Regions from separate parts of the Bacillus sp. JJ1122 genome, predicted to be linked through region 2. Evidence: a T-box and tRNA genes for the amino acid it is inferred to sense, from the RefSeq annotation. Region 2 holds a T-box; the other holds one or more tRNA genes.
What was found. A T-box is a leader RNA that pairs with one kind of tRNA and senses whether it is charged. The one in region 2 lies ahead of V7201_RS08460 (valine--tRNA ligase), so its partner is inferred to be a tRNA-Val.
Positions count from the first base shown of each region.

Region 1: it has a tRNA-Val gene. The T-box ahead of V7201_RS08460 (valine--tRNA ligase) is inferred to sense a tRNA for this amino acid. The anticodon was not compared.

Region 1 covers NZ_JBALQL010000019.1:81,062-97,526, forward strand. Annotated here, with positions in the region: gene V7201_RS11110 (GNAT family N-acetyltransferase) at 1-178, opposite strand, end outside; gene V7201_RS11115 (YjcG family protein) at 185-694, opposite strand; gene V7201_RS11120 (alpha/beta hydrolase) at 831-1,556, opposite strand; gene V7201_RS11125 (TAXI family TRAP transporter solute-binding subunit) at 1,769-2,761, shown strand; gene V7201_RS11130 (DUF1850 domain-containing protein) at 2,958-3,488, shown strand; gene V7201_RS11135 (TRAP transporter permease) at 3,472-5,430, shown strand; gene V7201_RS11140 (hypothetical protein) at 5,468-5,689, opposite strand; gene V7201_RS11145 (NUDIX hydrolase) at 5,821-6,438, shown strand; gene V7201_RS11150 (DinB family protein) at 6,452-6,937, shown strand; tRNA gene V7201_RS11155 (tRNA-Val) at 7,096-7,168, shown strand; TPP riboswitch at 7,318-7,425, shown strand; gene V7201_RS11160 (ABC transporter substrate-binding protein) at 7,543-8,535, shown strand; gene V7201_RS11165 (thiamine-binding protein) at 8,550-8,840, shown strand; gene V7201_RS11170 (ABC transporter permease) at 8,840-9,601, shown strand; gene V7201_RS11175 (ABC transporter ATP-binding protein) at 9,601-10,359, shown strand; gene V7201_RS11180 (TatD family hydrolase) at 10,346-11,122, shown strand; gene V7201_RS11185 (LysR family transcriptional regulator) at 11,222-12,109, opposite strand; gene V7201_RS11190 (NAD(P)-dependent malic enzyme) at 12,384-13,598, shown strand; gene V7201_RS11195 (hypothetical protein) at 13,747-14,058, shown strand; gene V7201_RS11200 (YitT family protein) at 14,285-14,869, shown strand; partial or broken gene V7201_RS11205 (glycerophosphodiester phosphodiesterase) at 14,910-15,803, opposite strand; gene V7201_RS11210 (FadR/GntR family transcriptional regulator) at 16,168-16,465, shown strand, end outside.
Region 2 covers NZ_JBALQL010000014.1:91,138-107,602, reverse strand. Annotated here, with positions in the region: gene lon (endopeptidase La) at 1-1,495, shown strand, start outside; gene yihA (ribosome biogenesis GTP-binding protein YihA/YsxC) at 1,492-2,076, shown strand; gene V7201_RS08510 (LiaI-LiaF-like domain-containing protein) at 2,212-2,697, opposite strand; gene hemA (glutamyl-tRNA reductase) at 2,952-4,298, shown strand; gene V7201_RS08500 (cytochrome C assembly family protein) at 4,313-5,146, shown strand; gene hemC (hydroxymethylbilane synthase) at 5,159-6,094, shown strand; gene V7201_RS08490 (uroporphyrinogen-III synthase) at 6,091-6,876, shown strand; gene hemB (porphobilinogen synthase) at 6,880-7,860, shown strand; gene hemL (glutamate-1-semialdehyde 2,1-aminomutase) at 7,995-9,287, shown strand; gene spoVID (stage VI sporulation protein D) at 9,719-10,873, shown strand; gene ysxE (spore coat protein YsxE) at 11,066-12,115, shown strand; T-box leader at 12,509-12,758, shown strand; gene V7201_RS08460 (valine--tRNA ligase) at 12,803-15,442, shown strand; gene V7201_RS08455 (bifunctional folylpolyglutamate synthase/dihydrofolate synthase) at 15,518-16,465, shown strand, end outside.

The sequences.
Region 1 (16,465 bases), on a different contig from region 2:
TGAATCTTCCTGCGCCAGCCGCTTTTCCTTCATTATATAAAACAAAGTGTACAGCTTCGGATTCATGCTGGTCGATTTCTTCTTCTTCAGGTACGTTTTGTTCGTCGACAAACACCGTACGGCGAACATCAAAGGCATCTGCTAATTCTTGTTCTGTTTCTACGATTCTAACTTCCACTTATCATTATTCCTTTCCAAGACGAAATGTTTCATAAACTGTCCATGAACCGTTTTCAAGCTGGTACAGCAAGTGGATTCGGTCGGCTGTATCTTCGAAATTAATATCATTCATTCTCAAAGAACCATAAACATCAGAATGCTCATCATCTGACATCTTTTGTCCAATCGTAATATGAGGAACAAAATTGTATTCCTGATCCCCTTCGAAAGCAGTTTTAAGTTCAATATGGAGTTTTTCTAATTCTTCAGGTGAGTCCACTTTTAAATAAATAACGTTATTTACAGGCTTAAAAGAACCAATTTTATTGATCTTGATATCAACAGGGCCAAAATTCCTTGCAATCGTATAGATTTTATCTGCAATCTCCTTGATTTCTTCCTCGGTTGCCTCGAATGCAGCCTTCAGGGTCAAATGAGGCGGAATTAATGCGTAATGCGGGTCATAGCGTCTTCTTAATGAATTTGCATAATCCTGTACTTTTTTCGATGGAAAAATGACAATACCAAATTTCATCTCAATACCCCCGTTTCAAATGTGTGGTGTTATATAAATTATTGAAGTAAACGAATTAATGATTTGCCATTCATTATAACAAATTTTCTAAATATATAATATAAAGAAACATTTATTATATTATGTCCTATTAAAATCATGAAAACATCATTTTGACTGCTCTTTTTAGGTCAGGCTGCCAGTAGGTCCATGTGTGATCACCGGCAAATTCATCATAAAAATAAGAGTAACCCTTTTCCTTGAAAATTTTAGATAGTTTCCTGTTTGGAGTTAGAAAATCCTTTTCGCTCGATGAGGTTGTTTTCACTACTGTTTCTTTTTCCCCGACAGTATGATAGACATTCAACAGGGAAGGCTCACTGAAGTTTAATGCAGCAGACAATACGTGTTCATTCACAAATGGAGACTGCAGCAGCACTTTGCCGAACGTATGCGGATACTGCATGGCGGCGAGCAGTGAAACCGTTGCTGCCAGTGAATCACCAATCAATGCACGTCCCATTCCCATTTGGTATGTAGGGAATTCCTGATCCAGGTAAGGGACCAGCTCATGAGCGAGAAACCTTATGTAGGCTTGATGCTGTTCACCATCAGGGTGATATTTTCTTCTGCGGTCCTCAACAGATTGGTAGGGGATGCCTACTATGATGACGTTTTCAATTTCTTTCTGGCCTAAAAGTTCATCAGCAATACGCCCGATTCTTCCGAGCTGGAAATAATCTCGTCCATCCTGAGCAATCAGCAATGAGTATTTATATAAAGGAGAATAATTCGCTGGCAAATACACCAACATTGTCATTTCTTCTCCTAATTCCTTGCTTTTCAGTGTGATCTCTTGAATCTTGCCAATAGGAAAATCCATTTCAAAACCTCCAAATCCATCAGTCTACTCTGTATTCCTCTTTACATCACGATTTTAGCATATGTATTTATAAAAAGCCTATCTGGCAAACTATTTATTAGGGGAAAGATACTACTTAACTGGTTAGAAAGCAAGTAAGATGTTTGACAATTGTGTGAAGTCTTATGTTAAGATTATGGTGAGTAATTATAGAATAATAAGGGGGAAATCTGATGAAAAAAAGAAAGTTTCTTTTGTTCACCACATTTATGTTGGCGCTTTCTATGGTGCTATCGGCTTGTGGAGGCGGCTCTGATGAAAAGGGCGGCGACGGAAAATCAGCAGAAAAACCAAAATTCATGAGTATCCTTACTGGTGGGACAGGTGGTACATACTTCCCGTTAGGCGGCGCATTTGCTAAAATCGTTTCCGATGCTACTGGCATTGACACAAATGCTGAAACAACAGGTGCATCAGCGGAGAATATGCAGAGCATTAAGGATAACAAAGGTGAGATTGCTTTCACTCAAACAGACATCGCTTCTTATGCAACAGAAGGAAAGCTAATGTTTGATGGTAATAAAATTGACAACATCAAAGCAATCGGAACACTGTACCCTGAAACCATTCAAATTGTTACAACTGAAAAATCCGGAATCAAGACTGTAGATGATCTAAAAGGCAAAAAAGTTTCAATCGGTGCACCAGGTTCAGGTACTGCTGCGAATGCTGAGCAAATTCTTGAAGCTTACGGTATGTCTCTCGATGATATCCAAAAGCAGGATTTAAGCTTCGATGAGTCAGTAAGTGGAATTAAAGATGGCAATATTGACGCTGCGTTCGTTACGGCTGGACATCCAACTGCTGCTGTAGAAGAACTGTCGGCAACTGAAAAAGTTGTAATCGTTCCTGTGGATGCGGATAAGGCTGATAAGCTTATCGAAAAATATCCATACTATACAAAAGAGGAAGTTCCGAGCGGAACATACAAAATCGGCTCAGCAGTTCCAACTGTTGCAGTTCAGGCAATGCTTGTTGTAAAAGCGGACCTTCCAGATGAAGTTGTTTATGATATCACAAAGGCAATTTTTGAAAATCTTGACAAGGTACAACATGCTAAAGCGAAACAAATCAAGGCTGAAAATGCTTTAAATGGCGTTGGCATTGACGTCCACCCAGGTGCTAAAAAGTACTTTGATGAAAAAGGAATTAAAGCAGCGGAGTAATAGATTGACCATGACCGGACATAGTCCTTTAGGGGACTGTGCCCGGTCAATTCATATTCAGGAGGGTTCAGTACTCCGGTGAGATCCCCGAAAGCAATTGACCGAACCTCTTACGGTCTTTTTTATTGGCAGCTCATTCTACTTTCTTAGAATAAGGTTTTTTAGTTTAATCATTGGACAGGCGAGGGAGAATTATATGGAATTAAAAAAAAGAAACAAATTCTTCGTTCTGTTACTCCTCATCTTTTTGACCATAATCGCAATGTACATACCATATAAGCAAGCTCTTGTTTTTGTTCTGCCGGAACGAGATGAAATAGTCTGCTATGTACCGATGTCAGCAGGTGATACATTCAAGATAAAATATACACATTCCATCCATCTCACGGATGTAATAGAAAGCTATCAAATAACTAAGCATAATGAAATCCGCCAATATGAGTTGGAATATGAAGACTTTGCGATCGGTATGCCTTCGGAAGCTGCTAAAGGTGAACATTTTGAAATGAAGAATGGCAAATACTATATTAAGAATATGAACAGAACGTTTGAGAATTTCCTCCTTCGGGTCGGAAAGGTCCGGGCAAATCACACTTTTATCCAGGGGGATGTATCCTTTCCATTATCAGGGGCTATCGAACCAGGGGCGAGGGTAAGGATACAGGTAAAAAAAATTAATTTTATTCAACAAATGGAAGGAGTGAATATCCTTGAGCACAAAACATGAAACGCTTTCGCAGGAAGAACAGCAGGAGCTTCTGGAAAAATATGATCCCGAATCAGCATCAAGGAAACTTAAAGGCATAATGGGAATAATCGCTTTTGTATTATTGCTATCATTCTCACTGTTCCAGCTTTATACATCTATTTTTGGTATCTTAACTGCACAGCTGCAAAGATCAATCCATTTAGGCTTTGCGCTGGCATTGATTTTCATTTTATTTCCTGCACGAAAGAAAGACCGTATCAGTCATAAAGTTGCCTGGTACGATCTCATTTTGGCTATTATAGCAATTGCTGTTGGAGCTTATTGGCCATTAATGATCGATGAACTTGTTAACAGGGTTGGCAGACTTACACCAATGGATTTTTATATTGGACTCGCTGCTGTCCTACTCGTATTAGAGGCTACAAGAAGAACAGTTGGCCTGCCAATCACAATTATTGCTGTATTATTTATGGGTTATGCCCTATACGGACCTTACATGCCTGGCTTCCTTGCACACAGAGGATTGGAGCTTGAAAGTTTAATTCAGACTATGTTCTTTACAACTGAAGGGATTCTGGGAACCCCATTAGGAGTTTCCTCCACATTTATCTTCTTGTTCCTGCTGTTTGGAGCATTCCTTGTTAAAACTGGAGTTGGTCAATACTTTAATGATCTGGCTGTTTCCATTGCGGGTAAAAGAGTAGGCGGCCCTGCTAAAGTAGCGATTTTCTCAAGTGCACTTCAGGGAACAATCAGTGGAAGTTCTGTAGCGAATGTTGTAACATCTGGTTCATTTACGATTCCGATGATGAAAAAACTCGGTTACCGCAAGGAGTTTGCCGGCGCTGTTGAAGCAGCGGCATCAACTGGCGGCCAGCTGATGCCTCCAATCATGGGAGCTGCAGCTTTCCTGATGGTTGAATTCATTGGCGGAGGAATAACATACTGGGATATTGCAAAAGCAGCAGCTATTCCTGCCCTGCTTTATTTTACCGGGATTTGGATCATGACCCACTTTGAGGCGAAAAGGGTCGGCCTTCGAGGCTTGAGGGATGAAGAAATGCCGAACCGAAAAGAAGTACTGGCAAAAATTTATTTGCTGCTTCCGATTTTGGCTGTCATTATCCTTATGGTAAGCGGAATGAGTGTCATGAGAGCGGCACTTTGGAGTATTGTCATCACAGTACTTGTAAGTGCAATCAGGAAAGAAACGCGTATCGGATTCAGAGATATGATTGATGCTCTGGTCGATGGGGCACGTACCGCACTTGGAGTGGCGGCGGCAACTGCAGCTGCAGGTATTATTGTCGGTGTCGTAACCAAAACGGGTCTGGGCTTAAAACTTGCTAATGGTCTCCTTGATCTTGCAGGAGGACATTTGCTGCTTACCCTGGCGTTTACGATGGTTGCTTCACTCGTTCTTGGGATGGGTTCTCCTACAACAGCAAACTATGTCATTACTTCAACGATTGCGGCTCCAGCAATTATCCTTTTAGGAGTACCTGATTTGTCAGCACACTTGTTTGTGTTCTATTTCGGGATTATCGCTGATATAACTCCACCAGTAGCACTTGCTGCCTTTGCTGCGGCTGGTGTTTCAGGCGGAGAGCCAATCAAGACAGGTGTCAATTCGTCTAAACTGGCAATTGCTGCATTTATCATTCCTTACATGTTCGTATTGTCACCAGAATTGTTAATGATTGATACGACGTGGTATTACTTAATCTGGGTAGTATTCACTGCGCTCGCTGGAATGCTATTAATTGGTGCTGGAATTATTGGATTCTGGCTGAGGAAGTTGTTCTGGTATGAGAGAATAATCGGTGTAGTAAGCGGTTTGATGCTAATCTATCCGGAAAAAATTTCTGACATTATAGGTCTCGGTTCGTTCGTACTCATTATCGCTCTTCAATTATTGATTAAGCGAGACGATACACCTGAACCACGCCCTGCAAGCTGATTTCACGAAGAAGTCCTCATTTTGGGGGCTTCTTTTTTTAGCTTGTTTTTAAGTATTTATGTTTTTCTGGCATAACGGAAAGAATATTTTCTAACCTGAACATGCGGTTATCATTGCGCAGGAAACAAAATGCTTTGAAATAGCTTCCGTACAGTTCTTTCACAACGATTTTTCGATGTGTGATTTCGTTGTTTGCCGAAAGATAGATCATCTCGACTGGCTGATTCGTTTTAAGTGACTTTAAAAGAAGGTTATTCATGTCCCTCACTCCTTTATTATATATATTTATTATACCCGAACATTTGTTCTTTATTCAATAAAATAAGAACTAACGTTTGAGTTTTTTTAAGGGGGAAATGGTATAATTTTATAAAAATGGAGGTAAGTTTTATGGAAAGCGAATTACTGAGAATATTTGATGAACAAGGAAAGGAAATTGGCACAGCACCAAGGTCTGTAGTACATATAGAAGGACATTGGCATGAGACCTTTCATTGTTGGTTTACTGAGAGGATAGCAGGAGAGGACTTTATTTATTTCCAAATCCGCAGTTCTGTTAAAAAGGATTATCCAAATCTATTGGATATCACTGCTGCTGGCCATCTTTTAGCAAATGAAGATACAGTTGATGGTTTAAGGGAGGTTAAGGAAGAGCTGGGAATAGACATTGGGTTGGATGAGTTATTTTTCGTGGGGACAATCAAGGCTTCACTTGTTAGTTCAAATTTTATCGATAAAGAAATGTGCCATGTGTATGTGTATAACAAGCATGTCCCTTTAGAGAAATACAGCCTGCAAAAAGAGGAAGTCTCAGGAATAATAAGGACCAGTCTCGACGCTTTTGAAAAGCTCTGGTTTGGAGAAGTGAGGGAATTGGAGGCAGAGGGTTTTACACTAAATCCCGATGGTCAAAAGCAACCTCTGGTTTTGAAGGTAGTAAAAGATCAATTTGTCCCGCATGAGGATGAATATATTAATAGTGTGATCAAAGCAATAAGGGAGATTTAGAGGGGGATGCTGAATGAAAATGTTGTTTAACTACAATTGGGCAGTCCGGGATGATTGGTATAAGTGGTGTGAAGGGGTTAGTGAGGGAGAACTGCTCGCTGCACGGACAGGAGGAATGGGAGGTGTATTACAGACCCTTTTTCATATTATTGACGTGGAATGGAGCTGGATTCGCTTGCTTCAGGGAAAAGACGATTTCCAGGAGAACTTTGAGCTTTATAATACCTTGGATAAGGTGAAAAAATTGGATGCAAAATTTAAAGCTGAGGTAAAAGAGTTCGTTCTTGCCTGGAATGGTGAGATGGAAAACCGAATCTTACAGCTTCGAGAGTCAGATGGCAGCAGCGTTATCTTCACCTGGGGTGAGATTATGAGACATACCCTTGCACATGAAATTCACCACATTGGGCAAATTTCAGTCTGGGCAAGGGAGATTGGAAAGCAGCCAGTGACAGCGAACTTCATCGGGCGCGGTCTTTTTCAAAACGAGCAAGGTTAGTGCGATTTTTAATCGACTAAAATCAATTAAGCCGTCAACTAACTTAATGCGAAATGATTAGCGGATCGATAAGTCTGATTAGGAAAATTATATTGACATTAGAATCATTCCATTATATATTAATAAATGTCCTCGCTAATAAGGACAAACAGAATAACGATTCCTTAGCTCAGCTGGGAGAGCGCTACCTTGACAGGGTAGAGGTCGCTGGTTCGAACCCAGTAGGAATCATACTTGAGAAGCGTGAATTCCTATTAAAGGGATTCGCGTTTTTTTTTATAGAATTTTCATCTAGTCTGATACTTGATAACCATAAGATATTTTTATTTTCCTAGACGAATCAAAAAACTTTCTATATAGTAGAATTGACAATTGGAGAATTGGAAATGTAGGGGAGCCGGTGGTGCCGGCTGAGAAAGTGTCCATAGATGCTGACCCTTTAACCTGATCTGGTTAGTACCAGCGTAGGGAACATCTTCTGATAGACGTTTATCGTTTATTATGGATTTTTTCATGCGCTTGGGATTCCCCGAGCGCATTTTTCTGTTTGTTTAAGCCTTCCTTTCCACCTTCATTGTCAAGTAAATACAGGAAGAGGGAGAATCATGAAGAAATTATTGGTGTTGTTTTTCGGATTTTTATACATTTGGAGTCTTGCCGGCTGTTCATCGGATGAACCGACAGCCAAGGAAAAGGATTCATTGAAAAAGGTTTCAATCGTGCTTGACTGGACTCCGAATACGAATCATACAGGAATTTATGTTGCAAAGGAAAAAGGATACTTCAAGAAGCATGGACTGGATGTAGAAATTCTTTTACCTGGTGAAGCGGGAGCTGATCAGCTGGTCGCATCAGGGAAGGCAGAGTTTGGTGTAAGTTATCAGGAAGGAATTACTCAGGCTAGGATTCAGGGAATTCCACTCGTATCGCTGGCTGCTGTTATCCAGCATAACACCTCAGGCTTTGCATCACCGAAAGCTAAAAACATTGTTTCGCCAAAGGACTTTGCAGGCAAAACGTATGGAGGCTGGGGATCGCCCATTGAAAAAGAAGTGATCAGTTCATTAATGAAACAGGAAAATGCTGATGTAGAAAAAGTGAAAATTGTTAATATGGGGAACTCAGACTTTTTCACAGCGGTAAAACGGGATATTGATTTTGCCTGGATTTATTATGGTTGGACTGGTGTAGAAGCAGAGTTGAGAAATGAACCAATCAATATGGTGTATTTAACAGACTACTCGAAGAAGCTTGATTATTATACACCTGTCATAAGCACAAATGAAAAGATGGTCAAGAATGATCCGGAAACCATTAAGGCGTTCATGGAGGCACTCACAGAGGGATATCAATTTTCAATCGATCATCCGTCAGAAAGTGCCGATATCCTGATCAAGGCCGTACCTGATCTGGATAAAGAACTGGTTAAGAAAAGCCAGGAATGGCTTTCTCCAAAGTATCAGGATGATGCAGATCGCTGGGGAGAGCAAAAGCTGGAGGTTTGGAAGAATTACAGTGAATGGATGTTAGAAAACGGGCTTCTGGAGAAGGAATTGGATGCTAAAAAAGCCTTTACGAATGAATTTTTACCAGAATAAGGAGGGAACGGACAATGGCGAATGCACTTGTAAGTGTACAAATTATCCCAAAGGCTTCTTCAACAGAGGAAGTCATAAAATTGGTAGATGAGGCAATTAGTATTATTGATCAAACTGGAGTGAAATATGAAGTCCATCCTTTGGAAACAACGATGGAAGGTGAGCTTGAAACACTCTTATCGGTGATTGCTGAGATGAATAAAAAAATGGTTGAATTGGGTTCACCTAATGTTATTTCACAGGTGAAAATCCTGTATCAGCCAACTGGAATCACAATGAATACACTGACGGAGAAGTACCGCTAATGAAGTCAATCTGGAATAAGGGCTGGAGACCATTTTTGGTTCTCCTCCTTTTCTTTATGTTTTGGGAAGGAATCACCCGTTTTATGGAGATTCCTGAATGGCTGTTACCCGCCCCTTCTGTCATAGTAAAAGAAGCGATGGAGAGTTATTCATTATTTTTACCCGATGTCGGGGCAACACTAGAATTGGCAATTGCTGGGCTTTTGCTCGGGGCAGCGTTTGGTTTCCTGATTGCCATGATGCTTCACTTAGTTCCTGCACTTCAGAATGCTTTTTATCCATTATTAATTTTATCTCAGAATGTACCCATTATCGTTCTGGCTCCTCTATTGGTGATCTGGTTTGGATTCGGTTTTTTGCCGAAATTGCTCATTATTATTTTAGTTTGTTTCTTCCCGGTTACGATTGCTGCGTTAGATGGGTTTAAAAATGCCCCGGAGGATCTCAAGCATTACATGAAAATGTCAGGTGCCTCGGGAAGGCAAACCTTCACGAAGGTAGAGCTTCCAAATGCACTTCCGCCACTTTTTTCCGGATTGAAAATTGCAGCTACATACAGTGTTATGGGAGCTGTCATATCTGAATGGCTGGGAGCAGAAAAAGGAATTGGTGTATTCATGACCTTATCGTCATCTGCGTTTCGGACAGATCGTGTGTTCATTGCTATTTTCATTATCATTTTTTTCAGCATGCTGTTCTACAGTGTCATCGTGTTGATTGAAAAAAGAATCATTAAATGGCTGCCTGAGGGAGAGAAGTGATGAAAGCAAAAATTAATCTCGTAAATATCTCAAAATCTTTTAAGGAAACGGGCTTAGTACTCGATCATCTATCGTTACAAGTGAAAGAAGGCGAATTTGTTTCCATCCTAGGTCCGTCGGGAAGCGGAAAAAGCACTATTTTTCAATGTATCGGCGGTCTGGTTCAGCCTGAACAAGGAGAACTTTTTCTTGATGATCGAAAGATAAATGGGGAGACAGGGAACATCGCCTATATGCCCCAGCAGCCGGCACTTTTACCTTGGAGGTCTGTATTGGCTAATGTACTGCTTGGACAGGAGCTATTCCAAAAGCCGGATGAAGAGGAAGCGGAAAAATGGTTAGCAAAAGTAGGCTTATCACAATACGCCAAGGCTTATCCGAATCAGCTTTCGGGTGGGATGAAGCAGAGAGTGGCATTTTTAAGAGCGCTCCTAAGCCCAAAATCTGTTTTGCTGCTCGATGAGCCATTTTCTGCATTAGATGAGTTCACCCGATTTGATATGCAAAAGTGGCTGTTATCAATATGGGAAGAGGAGCGGAAATCGGTTCTTTTTATTACCCACAATATTGAAGAGGCCCTCTTTTTATCTGACCGAATCTATCTTTTATCCCCGCGGCCAGCCAGAATCATAATGGAAATTGTGGTGCCATTTCAGCGACCAAGAAGGGAACATCTGATCATGGAGGAAGAATTTCTCGAGCTGAAAAGACAGATATATGACCAGTTAAAAGCGGGGGGATTGCATGAAAATATTTGATTCCCACATCCATTTTGATCAATATGAAGAAAGTGATAAAGATTTAATCATAAAAAGTTTAGAAACAAATAATGTTGAGGGTTTGATTACTGTTTCGATGAATCTTCCGTCGTGCAAAGAAAATTTGAGGGTGGCATTAAATAACTCTAAAGTTCATCCAGCATTTGGCTACCATCCAGAACAGCCTTTGCCTTCTGAAGCAGAACTGGATAAACTGTTAAAATGGATTAACGACAACCAAGAATATATGGTCGCGGTTGGCGAGGTCGGCCTGCCTTATTATCTTCGGTCCAGAGAGAAAAGCGGGAATTTCCCTTATAAAGGGTATGTAGAAGTATTGGAACGATTTATTCTTCTAGCAAAAAAAATTAACAAACCGATTATTCTGCATGCAGTTTACGAGGATGCTTCAGTGGTTTGTGATTTACTGGAGAAGCACAGTATCGTTAAGGCTCATTTTCATTGGTTCAAGGGTGATCGAAAGACCATCGAAAGAATGGCAGAAAATAAATATGTGGTATCGTTTACACCTGATATCCTTTATGAAGAAGAGACGCGAGAAGTGGTAAAAGCATATCCGTTGCATTTAACCATGGCAGAAACAGATGGGCCGTGGCCTTTTGTTGGAATTTTTCATCAGAAAATGACTCAGCCTACGATGATTCACGATGTCATGAAAGAAATCTCTGCAATTAAACAAATCGCAATCGAAGAAGTATATTCTACTATTTTCAATAAAGTGAAGCAGTTCTATCAGATATAAGGAAGTGCCCGGTCATGCATTTTGATGTCCGGGCATTTTTAAATGAAAAATTATTGCTAGAGCTGACCCCATTATTTCTCCTTCCATAATTAATCCATTTCAGATAACCAGAAACTGTTGTGATGTAGAGATGAATTCCCGTACAGCGAAGCTTAGGTATTTATCTTTTTTCCAGATAAGACCTAGTTCTAGATCGACAGCTGATTTTTGAAAGGGAAGGACTGAAATTTCCTTATTATTAATATTCTCGCAAATCTTGCTGGGCAAAAGGGCTATTCCCATTTTTCCCTCGACCATTCCGAGCAAAAAATCCTTCTGAGAGCTTTCACATACAATATTAGGCTGGAAGTTGTTTTTCGAACATTCTTCTATAATTAGGTCATAAAGTGTGAAGTCTTTTCGATATAAAATAAATGGTTCATTTTTTAATTGTGAAAAATGAACTTCTTTTTTTGATGCTAAAGCATGGTCACGATGAACGATTAACATCAGCGGATCCTTTATGACATTGATGATTTCAAAACTGCTGCCTTGAGCAGGCAGTGTGCAGATAAGACCGATATCCAGTGAGCCTTCCTCTACCCCCTGCTTTATTTTTTTTGTACCCACCTCCGTCAGGGTTATTTTAACGAGAGGGTATTTCTCTTTGTATTGGCTGATTAACTTTGAAAAAAAGGCTGCGCCAACAATTGGAGGAATGCCAATTCGTATTTCACCGCTTTTAAGATCCATCAGGTCAGTTAATTCCAGAGTCAGGTTTTTGAATGCCTCTAATACTTTTTTAGCGTTCATTAATACAGCTTTTCCTGCATCCGTTAATTCAAGCTGCTTCGAAGAACGGTAAAATAAAGGCACTCCTAGTTCTCCTTCTAAATTTTTGATCGCTTTACTAATGGAAGGCTGCGAAACGTGAAGCGTCTGTGAGGCCTTTGTAAAGCTTAATTGCTCCGCGACTTCGGAAAAGTACTCCAAATGACGTATGTCCATATAACTTCACCTCCTGAATCGAATAAAGACACGTTTTATATTTACAATATTCTAACATTTTAAAGAAAATCGAGTCGTCCGTCTATAGATTGGGCATGTTATTTTATAAACTTCAGGCGGCTTTATAGCCAAAACGCATAAAGAATATAGAAAATATGTATTTTATTTATAAAGTGAAACCATTATATAATGAACTAAATTTAGAAGGATTCCTGTGAAGTAATAATACTGAAAATTATTAATTTTTCGGTAAATTAGAAAAGGAGATGTTAGAATGAGTAATTTACAGAAAGAATCTCTGTTGCTGCATGAAAAATTTAAAGGGAAATTATCCGTGGATGTGAAAATGCCTTTAAATAATATGAAGGATTTAAGTTTAGCCTATTCTCCAGGTGTTGCTGAACCATGCAAGCAGATTCATGCTCATCCGGAAAAAGTCTATGATTATACAATTAAAGGGAACTTAATTGCCGTTATATCGGACGGTACCTCTGTGCTTGGTCTGGGAGACATTGGACCAGAAGCCGCTATGCCAGTAATGGAAGGGAAGGCCGCACTATTTAAAGCCTTCGCAGGGATTGATGCGATCCCTATTTGCCTTGATACGAAAGATCCTGAAGAAATAATAATGACAGTTAAATTGCTTCAGCCCACATTTGGAGGAATTAATTTAGAAGATATCGCCTCACCGAATTGTTTTTACATTGAAGAGACGCTAAAAAAAGAAATGAACATTCCTGTATTTCATGACGACCAGCATGGGACCGCAATCGTAACTGCTGCGGGTTTAGTGAACTCCCTGAAACTGGTTAATAAAAAGATCGATGAAATTAAGGTAGTAATTAACGGGGCTGGTGCGGCGGGAATCGCCATTATTAAGCTATTAAGGAATATGGGCGTGAACAATTTAATTATGTGCGATACAAAGGGAGCAATTTATGAAGGCAGACAGGAAGGGATGAATTCACTGAAGGAATCCGTTTCAAAAATGACTAATCAAAATATGCTGAAGGGACAGCTGTCAGATGTGATAGCAGGTGCTGATGTGTTTATCGGCGTCTCATCAGCCGGAGCACTGACAAAGGAAATGGTACGAAAGATGTCTCAGGATGCCATCATCTTTGCTATGGCAAATCCAGTACCGGAAATCATGCCAGTGGAAGCAAAGGAAGCAGGAGCCAGAATTGTTGGAACAGGACGTTCGGATCTGCCTAACCAGGTGAACAATGTCCTGGCGTTTCCCGGCATATTCAGGGGTGCTTTAGATGTGTTCGCTACCGATATTAATGATGAGATGAAGGCTGCAGCAGTGAATGCGATTGCTGGTTTAATAGAGAGTGATGAATTGTCAGAGGATTATGTAATACCAGGCCCATTAGACAGCAGAGTAGTTTCAGCTGTAAGAGAGGCGGTTGCGAGGGCTGCCCAGGAAACAGGTGTGGCGCGTAAAGAGATATACCGCAGTGATTTAGTAAACATCCAGGGGTAGAGCATTTCATTTCACGAGCTTAATAGTATGGTCTGACTTAGGAAAACAAGCTGGTAATTCCAGATTGATTTTTGCCTTGGGGGAAGCATTCATTACATCATTCAGAAATGCTTTGATTTCCTTTATAAGGAGTAAAAAGGAAGGGAGAATGGATCAGATGAAAGTACATGAAGTGATAGACACGAAGGAAGTGCTTCCTGGAGAATTCATTGAAAATTTCCTTGTAATTTATGAAGAAGTTGAAAATAAACAGATTGATATAAGGAATAATTATTTCATTGTAAAAGATCGTTTTATACAAAAAAGCATCACTCTTTTCAGAGGAAGTACGTATTCTACTTTGCAAAAAATCAAAGCATATCCAATCGATTGTATGGATGAAAGAACGATTCGAGAAACGATTTTAAAAGACTATCCATCGTTATTTAAAGAGGATCAATTAACAAATAAAGCAGTGTAAAAAGAAGAATTAGCATTGAATAAAAGGTGTTTTCCAATATGGGAAACGCCTTTTTGTACGGAAGTATAAATGAGATAAAAAGAGTTCCCTTCCTAAATGCAGCTATTTTCATAAGGGACGATATAAAAGAAGTACTTATTCAGCCTCTGGAAAAATAAGTGTGATGGATGCTCAGAAAATAAAATAGAATATAGTATCCACAGGCACGCAGGGGGGAGAAGGGGAATTGGCAGGAAAAATAATGACAATAACCATTGCAAGTATTTTAATTGGAATCGGGATTAACGGTTTTATTATACCTTCTCATTTAATAAATGGAGGCATATGGGGCATCAGTCTGTTGCTTAATTATATATGGGGCTGGAAACTGGCAGTTATATTTACCTGTCTCAATGTCCCTATTTACTTCATAGCCATCTATTACGATTTACATTATTTCTTTTATGGCTTAATTGGTACGTTCATTTCCGCAATTATCATCAGCCTTTTACATCCACTGAATGGGTTATTCCACCTTCCGTTCCTTTTAAATATTTGTTTAGGAGGGATTTTTGTTGGATGCGGAGTAGGCCTTATGTTAAGAATTCATGCAAGCCCAGGAGGTCTGGATTTACTCGCGTTAATGGCATCTAAGTTTTTCTCAGTTAACGTAGGGTTGATCATCCTCTTGGTAGATAGTTTTATCGTTCTAAGCGGGGTTGTTATTTTTAAAGATTTAACTTTTCTTTATTCTCTTGTAATAGTTGCGTTTGTAGGGTCTATTGCATTACTGCTGACTTCGATAAAGTCCATATCGATCTCCACCCATTGAAAAAACACAGGATAGGTGGTCCCTATCCTGTGTTTTCGCCTTACTGTCTATTTTCCCTTAGAACCTCTTGAAGCCTGTCTGGAAAGTTTGTAAACATTCCTGTTACACCCCAATCCAGGAGCTTGCGCATATCTTATTTTTGATTAACGGTGTATGGGTGAATGAGTAAATCATGCTCGCGAACTTTTTGCACATACGCTTCATCAATTTTGTCGAAATTCATTCCAAGCCCAATGCTGTATTTTTTGTATTCCTCTAATTCATTGTCTGTAATGGCGGCTGTTTCGTCATACCACAATAATTGTACTAGCGGGATATCAGGATTTAAGGCATGGACTTTTTTTAGGCTTTCCGGACTGAATGATTGAATCAATACTTTGCTAGAAGGAACATTTGTACCGGTTAACTTATATTCTTTCAGTATTTTTAATAACTTTTCTTCCATTCCAGGATAGACTTCTGGTGATTTCGTTTCAATATAATAGTGTTCACCTTTCCCGAATTTTTGGAGAATCTCCTCAAGAGTTGGCACTTTCAGGCCAGCGTATTCTTCTTTTGCGTATGAAGGGTATTTTTCATTGAACCAAGAGCCAGCATCCAGCTGCTTGATTTCTTCAAGGGTATAGTCTTTGACAAGTCCTGTGCCATTGGTTGTGCGGTCTAATGTTTCATCATGCATGGCGATGAGTTCACCATCTTTAGTCATTTGAAGGTCGATTTCAATGTAATCGCCTTTCATAGCCTCTCCTAATTCATATGAAAGAAGGGTATGTTCAGGGGCGTATCCTGAAGCGCCTCGATGGGCAACATTTAGAATTTTTTTATCTGTTAATGCAGGGTGACTTGTACCGGCAGCTTGCACTTGTCCAACCATTCCTGCACCAGCCCCAAACAGGGCAGCTGACATCATAATATTTCTGAAAATTGGCTTCATGTAAATTCCCCTTTCAAATGATCTTCACTATTAGACTAATTCCCAAAGATTAAGAGAATATAAATTAACCGTTAAGATAAGTTAAGAGTTTGTATTTGAAAACAGGTAAGGTATCCAGAGTAAGAAAACCCTATAAATTAGACCAGAAAGGGAGCGTGCTAGAGAGGAAATCAAAACTAATTTACTTGCAAGAAAGTTACGAAAACATACAAAAGAAAGAAAAAAGTTATATTAAAAAACTGATTAATTTGATTTTTGAATATTTTCAAACTATTTACTTGATAAATATCCACTTCGATGTTTAAAATAAAGGTAAGTTTTCACTTATCAGATATGTGATATCTGAAAAGAAAGGGGGGGTTTTGTGAAAATCGAACGAATTTCAACGAAAAAAGTATCTGAATCAGTAACAGAACAAATCGAGAAACTGATTGAAGTCGGAACATTCCTGCCCGGTGAGAAACTTCCTTCCGTCCGTGAGCTTTGCGATATGTTCGGTGTAGGACGTTCTGCTGTCAGGGATGCAATCACTACCCTTAAAGGGAAAGGGGCAGTGACAGTGAAGCAGGGAGAAGGTACTTACATATGTAAGTTTGACTCTGGAAAACTCTTTAACAACCATATCCTGCTGCCAAGCTCAAAAGATATCAGTCAGCTTTTTC
Region 2 (16,465 bases):
AGTCCCGACAACCTCTGCTGAAAGCGCAGTGATTAGGAATTATATTGAGTGGCTGGTTAATTTGCCGTGGTCGAAGGCAACCGATGATGACCTTGATATTACCAAAGCGGAAAAAGTCTTGAATAAGGATCATTATGGACTTGAGAAAGTTAAGGAACGTGTGCTTGAGTATCTCGCTGTCCAGCAGCTGACAAACTCGTTAAAAGGACCAATCCTCTGCCTTTCTGGACCTCCGGGAGTCGGTAAAACAAGTCTCGCCAGATCCATTGCAAAATCATTGAACCGGAATTTTGTCCGTGTTTCCCTGGGCGGTGTCCGTGATGAATCTGAAATCCGCGGCCACAGAAGGACTTATGTTGGCGCGATGCCAGGCCGGATCATTCAGGGAATGAAGAAATCAGGAACAATCAATCCTGTATTCTTATTAGATGAAATTGATAAAATGTCGAGTGATTTCCGCGGGGACCCTTCAGCTGCTATGCTTGAAGTACTGGATCCTGAGCAAAACCACAACTTCAGCGACCATTATATCGAGGAGCCGTATGACCTTTCTAAGGTCATGTTCATTGCGACCGCAAACAACCTTTCGACAGTTCCAGGTCCATTGCTGGACAGAATGGAAATCATCAATATTGCGGGTTATACAGAGCTTGAAAAGCTTCATATAGCCAAAGATCATTTGCTGCCAAGGCAAATCAAGGACCATGGTTTATCCAAGTCCCAGCTGCAAATGAAGGATGAAGCAATAACGAAAGTGATACGTTATTATACTCGTGAATCCGGCGTACGTTCTCTGGAAAGGCAGCTGGCAGCAATCTGCCGGAAAACAGCGAAAATCGTTGTATCCGGAGAGAAAAAACGTGTTGTTGTAAATGAAAAAAATGTGGAAGAATTCCTTGGCAAGACTAAGTTCAGGTATGGTCAGGCAGAACTCGAAGACCAGGTGGGCGTTGCCACTGGTCTTGCCTATACTACTGTTGGAGGTGACACGCTTCAAATTGAGGTGTCGCTATCCCCGGGTAAAGGCAAACTTGTACTGACAGGAAAGCTTGGAGATGTCATGAAGGAATCAGCTCAGGCAGCCTTTAGCTATGTTCGTTCAAAAGCGAAGGATCTGGACATCGATCCGGACTTCCATGAAAAGAATGATATTCATATCCACGTCCCCGAAGGCGCTGTTCCTAAAGATGGACCTTCTGCAGGGATTACCATTGCTACTGCACTCGTATCGGCTTTATCAGGAAGGCCGATTCGCAGGGAAGTAGGAATGACAGGAGAAATAACTCTAAGGGGACGCGTATTGCCAATCGGCGGCCTCAAGGAAAAATCATTGAGTGCCCACAGGGCAGGTCTGACAAAGATTATTCTTCCTAAAGATAATGAAAAAGATATTGACGACATTCCTGAAAGTGTACGTAAGGAGCTTGAATTTGTGTTAGTTTCTCATCTAGATGAAGTACTTAAGCACGCTCTAGTTAGCGGTGATATTCAATGAAAGTAAATAGCGCAGAAATAGTGATCAGTGCTGTAAGGCCGAATCAGTATCCGGAAACGACTCTTCCGGAATTCGCCCTTGCAGGACGGTCGAATGTAGGGAAATCTTCTTTTATCAATAAAATGCTTAACCGGAAAAGTCTCGCCAGGACTTCTTCAAAGCCAGGAAAAACGCAAACGCTGAATTTTTACTTGATCAATGAAATGCTTCATTTCGTTGACGTTCCTGGGTATGGATACGCGAAGGTGTCTAAGTCTGAACGAGAAGCATGGGGAAAAATGATTGAAACCTACATTACATCAAGGGAACAATTAAAAGCAATGCTTCTAATTGTGGACCTAAGGCATCCGCCTTCAAAAGATGATGTCATGATGTATGATTTCCTCAAGCATTACGATATTCCAGTTATCATCATTGCGACTAAAGCGGATAAGATCCCGAAGTCAAAGTGGCAAAAGCATTTGAAAATCACAAAAGAAACTCTTGATCTTGACCCTAATGACACTATCATCCTTTTCTCATCCGAAACAGGGGAAGGCAAGGATAAGGCTTGGTCAGTTCTTGGAGCTTTCATGAAATAAAGCAAAACGCGGTCCGATGATGGACCGCGTTTTTAATACGGGATGGATGTAATTGAATTACAGATTGGTGAATTCTTTTCAAAACATTAGTGTAGAATGAGAAATCCCGCACCATTATAATGATGCGGGATTCACTCATTTTTTCTTGAAAAAAAGAAGATAGATACCGATCAAGATCAGGGCCGCTGGCCAGAATTTCCATGCTGTTGCGACACCATTTTCCAGCAAACCAAGCCAGCTTGTAATCCGGTCATAAAATAGCAGTAGTCCTGCTAAAATAAGAAAGAGGACTCCGTGGAACAAGCCATTTCCTGTTTTTTGGTACCGAAGTAAAAAGCCTAGGGCAATGATTAGAATAAATGCTCCAAGATGATCCGGCCATAATTCGAACTTATTGACGACATGAAAATGGACACCTAATCCAACAAGGATCACTCCGGGTAAAATCGCTTCATAATCTTTTCCCCAGTAGCCCTGTACCAAAAAGGCGGCACCTACAATAAGAAGGAGAGTAGGCCACGTGTAAAATTCCTGGAAAAGGGTAATGTTTGCCTGCTGAAGATAAAAATAAATGCCAAACCCTATTAATATCATTCCTGGGATCATTCTCTGATTTTTCATTCTTTCACCACTTCCAATAAGGCTCACTTGAATTAATCGACAAACTTTGATAAGGTACATTAGGGAGTATGTTTATTTGCTGTTCGTAAGGTAATTATGTAAATAAACAACTTGTAAAATGAACTTATATTTATGTAATTTATATCACATTGTGTTCACTAGTTGTTCACATTTCTAGCAAAAAGGAAAATGGCTTCATGGTATAATTTCCTTAGCCAATTATGCAATTTCTATTTGGGGGTGTCAATTAATATATGCACATTATAGTTGTCGGACTAAATTATAAAACTGCCCCTGTCGAAATCCGCGAAAGGTTGACATTCAACGAGGCGAATCTTGGAGAAGCAATGAGTGCACTTCAGGCAAAAAAGAGCATTCTTGAAAATGTCATAGTATCAACTTGCAACCGTACAGAAATATATGCTGTCGTGGACCAGCTCCACACAGGCAGATATTATATAAAAGAGTTTTTATCTGAATGGTTCGGGATTCCGCAGGCTGAATTCACGCCATTTCTGTTTATTTATGAACAAGATGGAGCAATCGAGCATTTATTTAAGGTTTCGTGCGGGTTAAACTCAATGGTGCTTGGCGAAACTCAAATTCTTGGCCAGGTACGCTCAAGCTTTATGCTTGGACTTGAGAGAAACACGACTGGGACTGTATTTAACCAGCTATTTAAGCAAGCTGTGACGCTTGCTAAGCGCGGTCACTCCGAAACTGAAATTGGTGCGAATGCCGTATCAGTCAGTTATGCAGCTGTTGAGCTCGCTAAGAAGATTTTCGGATCTCTTGACCAGAAGCATGTACTTATTCTTGGTGCCGGTAAAATGGGCGAACTAGCCATCCAAAATCTCCATGCAAATGGAGCAAAGAAAGTTACCGTCATTAACCGTACCTACAAAAAGGCCGAAGATTTGGCCACAAAATTTTCAGGCAAAGCCAAGACGCTTGATGAGCTTCAAGGCGCGCTTACAGATGCTGATATCCTGATCAGTTCTACTGGAGCGAAGGATTTTGTTGTAACTCGTGATATGGTTGCCAAGGTTGAGCAGAAACGCAAAGGAAAACCATTATTCATGGTTGATATTGCAGTGCCGCGCGATCTGGACCCTGATATTGCTACACTTGAAAATGTATTCCTTTATGATATTGATGATCTTGAGGGAATTGTCGAAGCAAATCTGCAAGAACGCCAAAAAGCTGCAGAGAAAATTCTCATTATGATTGAAAGTGAGATCGTCCAGTTCAAACAATGGCTTAACACTCTAGGGGTTGTTCCTGTCATTTCTGCATTGAGAGTGAAAGCTCTTGCCATCCAGGAAGAGACAATGAACAGCATTGAAAGAAAGCTTCCGCATTTATCCGATAGGGATATGAAGGTCCTTAACAAGCATACAAAAAGCATCATCAACCAGCTACTGAAGGATCCAATTCTTCAGGCTAAAGAGCTTGCAGCTGGTCCTGATTCCAACGAGGCGCTTGACCTATTTGTCAAGATCTTTAATATTGAACAGCTAGTCGCTGAACAAGAGGGAATGAAAACAGCAGAATCCAGGCAGGCCAGAGTTCCTTCGCCTCAGGCTTCCCTACAGTCGTAAGAGGGGTTCTGTTTATGGGAGATCTTTTTATTACCCGCCTTCATGAAATGACCATTGTTGTTTATGCGGCAAGCGTCCTTTTATATTTTATTGATTTTCTTAACAGTAACCGGAGGGCGAACAAAATTGCTTTCTGGTTACTTGCATTTGTATGGGGTTTCCAAACTCTATTCCTTTTTTATTATATGGTCGAAACCGGCCGATTCCCTGTACTGACCCTCTTTGAAGGGCTTTACTTTTATGCGTGGGTCCTGGTCACACTGTCCCTCGCAATCAACAAACTATTAAAGGTAGACTTCATTGTCTTTTTTACAAATGTACTGGGATTCATCATTATGGCCATCCATACTTTTGCGCCTGTGCACTATGATTCAAATGTCATCTCTGAACAGCTTATATCAGAACTCCTGCTGATCCATATCACGATGGCGATCCTGAGCTATGGAGCTTTTTCGATTTCTTTTGTCTTTTCTTTGCTTTACCTCCTTCAATATGACCTTTTAAAGAGGAAAAAATGGGGAAAGATGTTATGGAGAATATCAGATCTGACAAGGCTTGAGTATTGGTCTTACATATTGAATGTTATTGGAGTGCCAATGCTTATCCTGAGCCTGATTCTTGGGCTGCAGTGGGCATGGATCAAGGTCCCTGATCTTGAATGGTATGATGCGAAATTAATAGGCTCGTTCGTGGTTTTGGCTGTCTATAGCATTTACCTATATTTGAGGGTTGGCAAAGAAGTATATGGGAAGTCGCTTGCTCTATGGAATATCGCTTCCTTCCTGATTGTATTAATTAACTTTTTTCTTTTCGGAAAATTATCATCATTTCATTTTTGGTATCAATAAAAGGAGGCTGTCATGAGAAAAATTATCGTTGGTTCAAGACGGAGTAAATTAGCATTGACGCAGACAAACTGGGTAATCGAGCAGTTGAAAAAATTAGGAGCTCCTTTCGAGTTTGAAGTAAAGGAAATCGTTACTAAAGGAGATCGGATTTTAGACGTCACGCTTTCAAAAGTGGGCGGAAAAGGCCTATTCGTTAAGGAAATAGAACAAGCGATGCTGGACAAGGAAATTGATATGGCTGTCCACAGCATGAAGGATATGCCTGCAGTCCTGCCTGAGGGTCTTGTGATTGGCTGCATTCCTTTCCGCGAGGATCATCGAGATGTCCTTATTTCGAAGGGAAATGTTCCGTTCAGCGAGTTAAAATCTGGTGCTGTGATCGGAACGAGCAGCCTGCGCAGAAGTGCTCAGCTTTTAGCACAGCGCCCTGATCTTGAAATGAAGTGGATTCGCGGTAACATTGATACAAGGATCGGCAAGCTTGAGACAGAGGAATATGACGCAATTATTCTGGCTGCCGCTGGACTGAAGCGTATGGGCTGGGCTGATGAAACAATAACTGAATTCATTGATCCCGAAATCTGTGTGCCAGCAGTGGGCCAGGGAGCACTTTCGATTGAATGCCGAGGTGACGATGAAGATCTTCTTCAGCTGCTTGAAAAATTCACATCCGCTGAAACGAATGCGGCTGTAAGGGCAGAACGAGCTTTCCTAAATAAAATGGAAGGCGGCTGCCAGGTGCCAATCGCAGGATATGCCCATATAAATGAACAGCAAGAAATCGTTTTGACAGCTTTAGTAGGTTCACCAGATGGAAAAACGATCATTAAAGAACAAGTCAAAGGCAGAAATCCGGAAGAAATCGGCGAGCTTGCTGCAGAAAAACTGATCAGCGAAGGCGCGAAGGACTTGATCGATAAGGTTAAACAGGAGCTTGAGATTGAATGATTCCGTCTTTGCCGCTGCAAAATAAAACAGTCATGATTCCAAGGGGAAAGGCGCATGCAAAGTCTTTCTCCGAGTTAGTGGCTAAGTTTGGAGGGATTCCAGTGGAAATCCCTCTAATTGCCTTTAAGCCTGTTGCAGCAACAAAAGAACTCCATGAAATGATGAATAACTTACATACGTACGATTGGATTATTTTTACGAGCAATGTGACTGTGGAAACCTTTTATTCTTTAATGAATACACCTGTACCATTTCCGAAGGTTGCTGTGATCGGCGAAAAGACGAAGCTGGTTCTTGAAAATATGGGTGTTAAGGTTGATTTTACACCTGGGCATTATGTTGCTGAAGATTTTGTTGAAGAATTTCATTCTTACATCCGTGAGGGTTCACGTGTCCTTATTCCAAAAGGAAATCTTGCAAGAGATTATATTGCTGCCACATTAAAAAAACACGGTGCTATAGTTGATGAGCTTGTCATCTATGAAACCTACCTGCCTGATGATAGCCGGGATAAGCTGATTCAGATGCTTAGAAATAGAAGACTTGATATACTTACATTTACAAGCCCTTCTACTATTGATCATTTTATGGAAATAGTAGAAGGACATCTGCTCCAAAACAAGCTTGATCAGTGTATCATAGCCTGTATCGGCCCTGTTTCAATGCTTAAAGCAGAGGAATGGGGATTGACTGTCCACGCTGTGCCTGAAAAATATACAGTTGAAGAGATGCTGAAAAGCATTATTGAGTACTTAAAAATAAATCCGCATTCTGGAGGATAAAACATGAAAAACCTTGAATTTAACCGCCACCGCCGTCTTCGTCAAACTGCGAATATGCGTGCACTTGTCCGTGAAAACTATCTTCGCACTGAAGATTTAATTTATCCACTGTTTATCGTCGAGGGAGAAAACATCAGGAATGAAGTATCATCAATGCCGGGAGTCTTCCATTTGTCTCTTGATAATCTGAAAGAAGAAATGGCTGAAGTAGAATCTCTTGGTATTAAATCTGTCCTTCTTTTCGGCGTTCCAAATGAAAAGGATGAAGTAGGCTGCCAGGCGTACCATGACCATGGGATCGTCCAGGAAGCGACTCGTGTCATTAAAAAGGATTTCCCTGACATGGTTGTCATTGCGGATACATGCCTGTGTGAATACACAAGCCATGGACACTGCGGCGTCATTGAGGACGGTAAGGTTCTTAATGATCCATCACTTGAATTGCTTGGTAAGACAGCTGTCAGCCAGGCAAAAGCCGGTGCAGATATCATCGCGCCTTCAAATATGATGGACGGATTCGTTACAGCTATCCGTTTTGCATTGGATGAAGCAGGTTTCCAGGACGTGCCGATCATGTCTTACGCTGTAAAATATTCATCTGCATTCTACGGACCTTTCCGTGAGGCTGCTGAAAGCACTCCGCAGTTCGGAGACCGCAAATCCTACCAGATGGATCCTGCAAACCGTATTGAGGCAATGCGTGAAGCTGAGTCAGATGTCATGGAAGGAGCAGACTTCCTGATTGTGAAACCAGGCATGCCTTATCTTGATATCGTCAGGGATGTTAAAAATAATTTCAACCTACCTGTCGTGATCTATAATGTCAGCGGAGAATACTCCATGGTCAAAGCTGCCGCACAAAACGGTTGGATTGATGAAAAAAGCATCGTGATGGAGATGCTGACAGGCATGAAACGCGCAGGCTCTGACTTGATTATTACCTACCATGCAAAAGATGCTGCACGCTGGCTGAAGGAACAATAAGATCACTCTTTATTTAGTACCCTTTACAAAAAGGATTTGTTAAAGGTCAATGTTGAACTTTAAATCCAGTTAATTGGAGCGAAAACCAACAGACCAGTTTTACAGAGCCTATAAAAAAGAAATGAGGGATATAAATGCGCTCATATGATAAATCGATTGAAGCTTTCAAAGTAGCAAAAGAAATCCTGCCTGGAGGGGTAAACAGTCCTGTCCGTGCATTTAAATCAGTGAACATGGATCCAATCTTCATGGAAAGAGGGAAGGGTTCGAAGATTTACGATATCGACGGCAATGAATATATCGATTACGTACTGTCTTGGGGCCCGCTGATTCTTGGTCATACAAACGATCGCGTTGTTGAAGGAATCAAGAAGGTAGCTGAGTTAGGAACGAGCTTTGGGGCTCCTACATTGGTAGAAAATGAACTGGCTCAGCTAGTCATTGACCGCGTACCATCCATCGAAATGGTAAGGATGGTTTCTTCAGGTACAGAAGCGACTATGAGTGCTCTTCGTCTTGCAAGGGGCTATACAGGCAGAAACAAAATCCTTAAATTCGAAGGCTGCTACCACGGCCATGGCGATTCACTGCTCATTAAAGCTGGCTCAGGCGTCGCTACGCTTGGATTGCCTGACAGCCCAGGTGTGCCAGAAGGGGTAGCAAAGAACACGATTACAGTCCCTTACAATGATTTAGAGAGCGTCCGCTATGCATTTGAACAATATGGCGATGATATCGCTGGTATAATCGTTGAGCCAGTTGCAGGCAACATGGGCGTTGTTCCGCCAGTCCCTGGTTTCCTTGAAGGACTGCGTGAAATTACCACTCAATACGGAACAGTGTTAATTTTTGACGAGGTCATGACAGGCTTCCGCGTCGGCTATAACTGTGCACAAGGTTATTTCAATGTCACGCCTGATATTACTTGCCTTGGAAAGGTTATTGGCGGCGGGCTGCCTGTTGGGGCTTACGGCGGCAAAAGAGAAATCATGGAGCAAATCGCTCCAAGCGGTCCTATCTATCAAGCTGGAACACTTTCCGGTAATCCTCTGGCCATGACTGCGGGACTTGAAACATTGAGCCAGCTGACACCAGACACATACAAGGAATTCGAACGGAAAGCTGACATCCTTGAAGCAGGTTTGAAAGCAGCGGCTGAAAAATATGATATCCCTCATACGATCAACCGTGCAGGCTCAATGATCGGCATCTTCTTCACGAATGAAAATGTCATCAACTATGAGGCTGCCAAAACATCAAATCTCGAATTCTTTGCTTCCTATTATCGTGAAATGGCTAATGAAGGAGTATTCCTCCCGCCATCACAATTTGAAGGCCTGTTCCTTTCAACTGCACATACAGATGAAGACCTTCAGAAAACAATTGAAGCTGCTGAGAAAGCCTTCTCCAAGCTGCAAAATAAATAATACGCTAAAGACACTTTTCGATACGAAAAGTGTCTTTTTTGGGTTTGGGAAAGTGAGTCGGTTTTCAGGGCATTTCGGAATATAATGAAAAGTTTCGGAATAAATGGAATGGTTTTCGGAATAAAATAAAAAATTCCGGAATAAATGAACCTCTTTCAAAGCAACAAGGCTTACTTTAACAGCCTAACTAATAATTTTTCGGAATACCCTTAAATAGACAGCTCTTCTTACTTTAAAACTCAATTTATTTACAAAGTATTGTTATAAATGTTAATCCTCTTTAAAAATGATTTTAATTTTACCTGATCGTATTCTTTTTTTATATTTACTCACGCAAGTAATGGTCTAAATTATCATAAAAGCAAATATGTACTCATAAAGTGTTAATGACATAGTGATTTTACGCTTAAGGAATGAAAGGAGGAGTCGCTTTGTCTCAGGGAAATCAATCGTGCCTGCGATTTTCGTTAGAGGAGTCAGTATGGTTTCAAAGAGGACAGGAAGTCGCAGAGCTTGTCTCGATTTCACTCGATCCGAATATAACGATACAGGAAAATGAGCAATATGTATCCATTCGCGGATCGCTGGAATTGACTGGGGAATATACATGCCATGAAAATCAGCAAGAGAACTCGGAAGACCATATCCCGGCTCTTAAATTCGTGCATTCTGTGATGGAGAGGGATGAGGGAGTATATGAATTCCTGCACCGCTTTCCAGTTGATATCACGATTCCGAAAAACAGAATCGAAAGCATTTATGACATCAACATTAATGTAGAATCCTTCGATTACGTTTTTCCGGAAAAGGATCGCTTGAAGCTGAATGCTGATCTGGCAATTACAGGCCTATACGGAGAACAACAGCACGAAACCGAAGAAAACCAGGAAGCTGCTTATGAAGCTGAGGAACTTGAATTCAGCTTCCGTGAAGAGCAAACAGAAAAAGCTGCTGCCAATAATCAAAATGAAGAAGATGCGGAGGAATTTGACTTTCCAGAAGCACCAGCATTTTCATTTGTCGAACAGAATGAAGCTTTAAAGCAGGAAGAGGAAAATACATTCGAAGAAGAATTGTATGCACCTTTCCGTGCAGAAGCGAAAAAAACGGGTGCAGAGGAAAAGTCCGAGGAGCCTGTATTGCAGGAACAGCGTCATTTACAGGCCGTTCCGGAATATTCCTATAGCGATTTCAGGAATGAGAATCTACCTGCTGAAGAAACCGAGGTTGAGGCTGAACAGGAAACTGAAGTTGAAATCGAGGAGCCGAAGCAGGAAGTGAACGAACCTGCAGAAGTCCAGGAGGCTGAGGAAGAAAGCTCATCCTCTCCAGTTATGAAGAAGAAAAAGCCGAATATGAAAAAAGGTATTTCGATCGCAGAGTTTTTAGCAAGAAAAGAAGAGGAAGCGGTGGTTGCAAAAATACGAGTCTGTATTGTGCAGCAAGGCGACTCTCTCCAAGCTATTTCTGAGCGCTATGATGTGCCAGTACAACAGCTTTTGCGAGTGAACCATTTGAGTATTGACCATGAAGTAAAAGAAGGCCAGGTTTTATATGTACCTGGAGTAGCTGTGCACCATCAATAACCCAGGCTCAAAACAACAATCTCAGTAAATGTAAACAGTAGAAGCAACGCCTTGTCCGAAAAGCTAGTTGTCAGGGCTGGTTTGGGTGCTGGCCAGGGTTGCTTCAGCTTTTTTAGTGGGCAGGTGTCTGACACCTGCTCAAATCCATTTTTAAGCATATTTACAGGAAGTTAAGAAAGTGGGCGAGATCCAATGGATGATCGCAATTTTTTAAATGAAGAAGCAGAGGTATTAAAGCAGTATCCGGTTGAGCCATACTTTGCTGAGGATTTTGGCAAAATTAAAAAGATTTATACAAGAACGGGCACATTTGCCTTAAAAAAAATCCATCCATATGAAGGCACGGATTTTGTTAAGCATATTCAAACACTTTACCAAAAAGGCTTTAACAGGATTGTTCCTGTATATCCTGCAAATGATGGCAGGTATGCCATTTTGCATAATAAATCACTTTACTATCTGATGCCGTGGATTCCGAATGAAATAAAGGAGAATCATCAATCAGAAAGGCAAATGCAGCTGTTCAGGGAATTGGCGAGGATGCATACTTTGTCAGCAAAGGAGCTTGAAATCAGTCACGAGCTGAAAAAGGAACACTATGAACAAACCTTGAAGGAATGGGAAAAAGAAGAGGAATTTATAAGTGGATTTATTGAGAGCTGTGAAAATAGAGTATATATGTCACCTTTTGAATTAGCCTTCTGCCTGTATTACAGCCAAATCAACCAGGCGATCCAGTTTGCCAAACAAAAGCTTGAGAGCTGGCATGAAAAAACAAAGGATCAAAAAAAGACGAGGACCGTCATCCTGCATGGAAAAATCTCAACGGAACATTTTTTGTTCGATGAAAGAGGATATGGGTATTTCATTAATTTTGAGAACGCAAGGCAAGGTTCACCAATTCAGGACCTGCTCCCATTTGTATCTAGGTCGTTAAAAACATTGCCCAAACGTTCTGATGATTCTATTGATTGGATTTATGCTTACCTGAAATATTTCCCTTTCAGAGAGGATGAGATGCAGTTATTTATGAGCTATCTGGCATTTCCAGCGGGAATCATCCGTGTAGCTGAAACCTATCATCAGCGAAAGACGGAGCTGGATGAAAGGAAGTTTGTCCAAAGATTGCAGAAGCAATATTGGCTTTTAAGCAATACGGGATATGTTGTTACTAAAATGGATGAAATAGAAAAACAAAAACAGCAAGCGAAGCAAGCAGAACAAGAAGGAGCCCAGAGCTAAAATATGCCCTGAGGCTCCTTAAAAAATTTCAAATTTTATCGCCAGAGCGATCATAATAAAGATTGATAACAGCAGTACATCAAAAGTCGTTGGGAAAAATAGCGTCCGAAATCCTTGGAAAATGCAAAAAGGAAAGATTAATTGAGCACAAATGCCTCGAGCCGTTCTGGCCCACCTCGGGAGTGTATATGGATTATACCTTCGTCTCTTCATCTCCATCCCTCCAAACCGACAGATATTCCTTTTTTATTCTATGAGCAGTTTGCCTAAATTGTGCTAATAAATGGAACAGCTTGATGCAAAAAGTATAAAATATAAAAAAATAGGAAATGATGATTGACGTCATTCCCCTTTTTTGGGTAGTATAACTAATATACAAAAACACAAATAAAGTGAATAGCATTGACAGGGAAGAGTACATTATCATTTAGCTTTAAGAGAGGAAAACCATTAGCTGCGAGGTTTTCTAAGCCGAATCAATGGAAGGTCGCCCTAGAGCTTCGTCTGCTAACGGAAGCATTTATCTTATTAACAGGCGACGGTGAAGAACCGTTATATCCCTATGAGCCAGCATGTTGGAAATTGTTAACACCACTGCTGGGAAAAAAGGTGGTACCGCGAACAAACTCCATTCGTCCTTTTATGGCGAATGGAGTTTTTTTATTTTATTTTTTAGGAGGAATCACGATGGAAGAGAATTTATCAATGCCTACTAAATACGATCCTTCCGCGATTGAACAGGGCCGTTATGAATGGTGGATCAAGGGCAAATTTTTCGAAGCGAAAGATGATGCACAAAAGAAGCCATATACGATTGTTATCCCGCCGCCAAACGTTACAGGAAAGCTTCACCTTGGGCATGCCTGGGATACGGCTCTCCAGGACATCTTAACTCGCATGAAGAGGATGCAGGGTTACGATGTTCTCTGGCTGCCAGGAATGGACCATGCTGGAATCGCAACGCAGGCGAAGGTTGACGAAAAGCTTCGTAACCAGGGAATCAGCCGATACGATTTAGGACGCGAAAAGTTCGTAGAGGAAACATGGAAGTGGAAAGAGGAGTATGCTCAGCACATCCGCCAGCAATGGGCTAAGCTTGGTTTAGGCCTTGATTATAGCCGTGAGCGATTCACACTGGACGAAGGGTTGTCAGACGCAGTTAGGGAAGTGTTTGTTGCGCTTTATCGCAAAGGCCTTATCTATCGCGGTGAATACATCATAAACTGGGATCCAGCAGCAAAAACAGCCCTATCGGATATCGAGGTTATCCACAAGGATGTACAGGGTGCATTCTATCATATGAAATATCCGCTTGCTGATGGTTCTGGCGACATCGAAGTAGCAACTACAAGACCTGAAACAATGCTTGGCGATACAGCGGTAGCGGTACATCCTGAAGACGACCGCTACAAGCATTTAATCGGCAAGACCGTCATTCTTCCAATCGTTGGCCGCGAAATTCCAATCGTAGGCGACGATTATGTAGATATCGAATTTGGTTCTGGAGCGGTAAAAATTACTCCGGCACATGATCCGAATGATTTTGAAATCGGCAACCGTCATGATCTTGAAAGAGTCCTTGTCATGAACGAGGATGGCAGCATGAATCATAATGCCGGCAAATACCAGGGCATGGACCGCTTTGAATGCCGCAAGCAAATCGTTAAGGACCTTCAAGAGCAAGGTGTTTTATTCAAAATTGAAGAACACATGCACTCAGTTGGACATTCAGAACGTACCGGCGCAGTTGTCGAACCGTATTTATCGACACAATGGTTCGTTAAAATGCAACCTCTTGCCGATGAAGCAATCGCTATTCAGCAAAAAGAAGATAAGGTCAACTTCGTACCTGAGCGTTTCGAAAACACTTATCTTCGCTGGATGGAAAATATCCGTGACTGGTGTATTTCCCGACAGCTATGGTGGGGCCATCGTATTCCAGCCTGGTACCATAAAGAAACTGGAGAAGTTTATGTTGACCATGAACCGCCTGCAGATATTGAAAATTGGAATCAGGATAATGATGTATTGGATACTTGGTTCAGTTCTGCATTATGGCCGTTCTCAACAATGGGCTGGCCAAATGAGGAAGCAGCTGATTATAAGAGATACTACCCTACAGCTGCATTAGTTACAGGCTATGATATCATCGCGTTCTGGGTATCCCGTATGATCTTCCAGGGACTCGAGTTCACTGGTCAAAGACCATTCGAGGATGTTTTAATCCACGGTCTGGTTCGTGCCGAAGATGGCCGTAAAATGAGTAAATCACTTGGCAATGGCGTTGATCCGATGGATGTCATCGATCAATACGGTGCTGACTCATTGCGCTACTTCTTGACAACGGGTAGCTCTCCAGGACAAGATCTTCGCTACAGCACTGAAAAAGTTGAAGCAACCTGGAATTTTGCCAACAAGATTTGGAATGCATCTCGCTTCGCATTAATGAACATGAACGGATTGAAATATGAAGAAATCGATTTGACTGGTGAAAAATCTGTTGCGGATAAGTGGATTTTAACTAGGCTGAATGAAACGATCGAAACAGTGACAAGACTTTCAGACCGCTACGAATTCGGTGAAGTAGGCCGTGCGCTATACAACTTCATCTGGGATGATTTCTGTGACTGGTACATTGAAATGGCTAAGCTTCCGCTATATGGAGATGATGAAGCTGCGAAGAAGACGACTCGTTCCATTCTTGCTTACGTTCTCGATAACACAATGCGCCTGCTGCACCCATTCATGCCATTTATTACCGAAGAAATATGGCAGAACCTGCCTCACCAGGGCGAATCGATTACAATAGCAAGCTGGCCGCAGGTTGATCCAGCATTAACCGATAGCGAAGCTGCTGATGATATGAAATTGCTCGTTGAAGTAATCAGGGCTGTAAGGAACATCCGCTCAGAGGTGAATACACCGCTTAGCAAAAAGGTTGATATGTTCTTGAAAGCGAAAGACGAAAAGATTCTTAAAACGCTTGAGAGCAACCGTGGTTACATTGTCCGCTTCTGTAATCCAGAAAATCTACAGATCGGACTTGAAGTTGAAGCTCCTGAAAAGGCGATGACAGCAGTAGTAACAGGACTGGAAATTATCATGCCGCTTGAGGGACTAATTAACATCGATGAAGAAATCGCACGCCTTCAAAAAGAAAAAGAGAAACTGGATAAAGAAGTAGAACGTGTTCAGAAAAAGCTTGCGAACGAAGGCTTTGTAAAAAAAGCTCCTGAAAAGGTTATTGAAGAAGAACGCGCGAAAGAAAAGGATTACGTTGAAAAACGTACTGCTGTTGAAGCGCGGATTAATGAGCTAAGAGGATAACTTATAACAAGATAGGAATTAACATTGAAGGCGAACCAGTATTGGTTCGTCTTCATCTTGAATTGGGGTGCAGGAATGTTTCATACATATGAACAAGCAGTAGATTGGATCCATACGAGACTTAGGCTCGGGATTAAACCAGGATTAACAAGAATGGAATGGATGCTGGAAAGACTGGAGCATCCTGAACGAAGGATAAAAACCATCCATGTGGGCGGCACGAACGGGAAAGGTTCGACTGTCACATTCCTGCGTTCCATCCTGGAATCAGCCGGCTACATGGTAGGTACATTTACCTCTCCATACTTTGAGCAGTTTAACGAACGCATCAGCATTAACGGCCAGCCAATCAGTGATGATGACCTTATCCAGCTTGTAAATGTCATCAAACCGCTGGCGGATGAACTGGATCAAACGGAATTAGGCGGTCCAACAGAATTTGAAGTCATTACGATTATGTCAATTTATTACTTTGCCAAAATCTCTCCTGTGGATGTTGTTATTTACGAGGTTGGCCTTGGAGGAAGGTTCGATTCCACAAACGTCATTCATCCTTTATTATCAATCATTACAAGTATTGGACTCGACCACACGGCTATTCTTGGGGATACATATGAAAAAATAGCCTTTGAAAAAGCAGGTATTATTAAAAATGGTGTAAGCGTCATTACAGGTGTGAAGCAGCCGGGGGCATTGGGGGTAATTCGTAGCACAGCAGCTGAAAAGAAATCCTCTATTTATCAGTTGGGGGAACAATTCTTTACAAGCTCTAAAAGTTCATTGAAAGATGGAGAAAAGTTTACTTTTTCAAGCCCGTTCAGCCAAGTTGAGCAACTTGAGACATCGATGATTGGCGCACACCAGGTAGACAATGCCTCTTTAGCCGTCATGGCAGCACAGATCCTGACGAATTATTACTCCTTTATAATAGAAGATTCACATATCAGGAATGGTTTAAAAAAGGCTTACTGGCCTGGAAGGCTGGAGGTACTGTCTGCAAAACCGTTCATTTTGATTGACGGT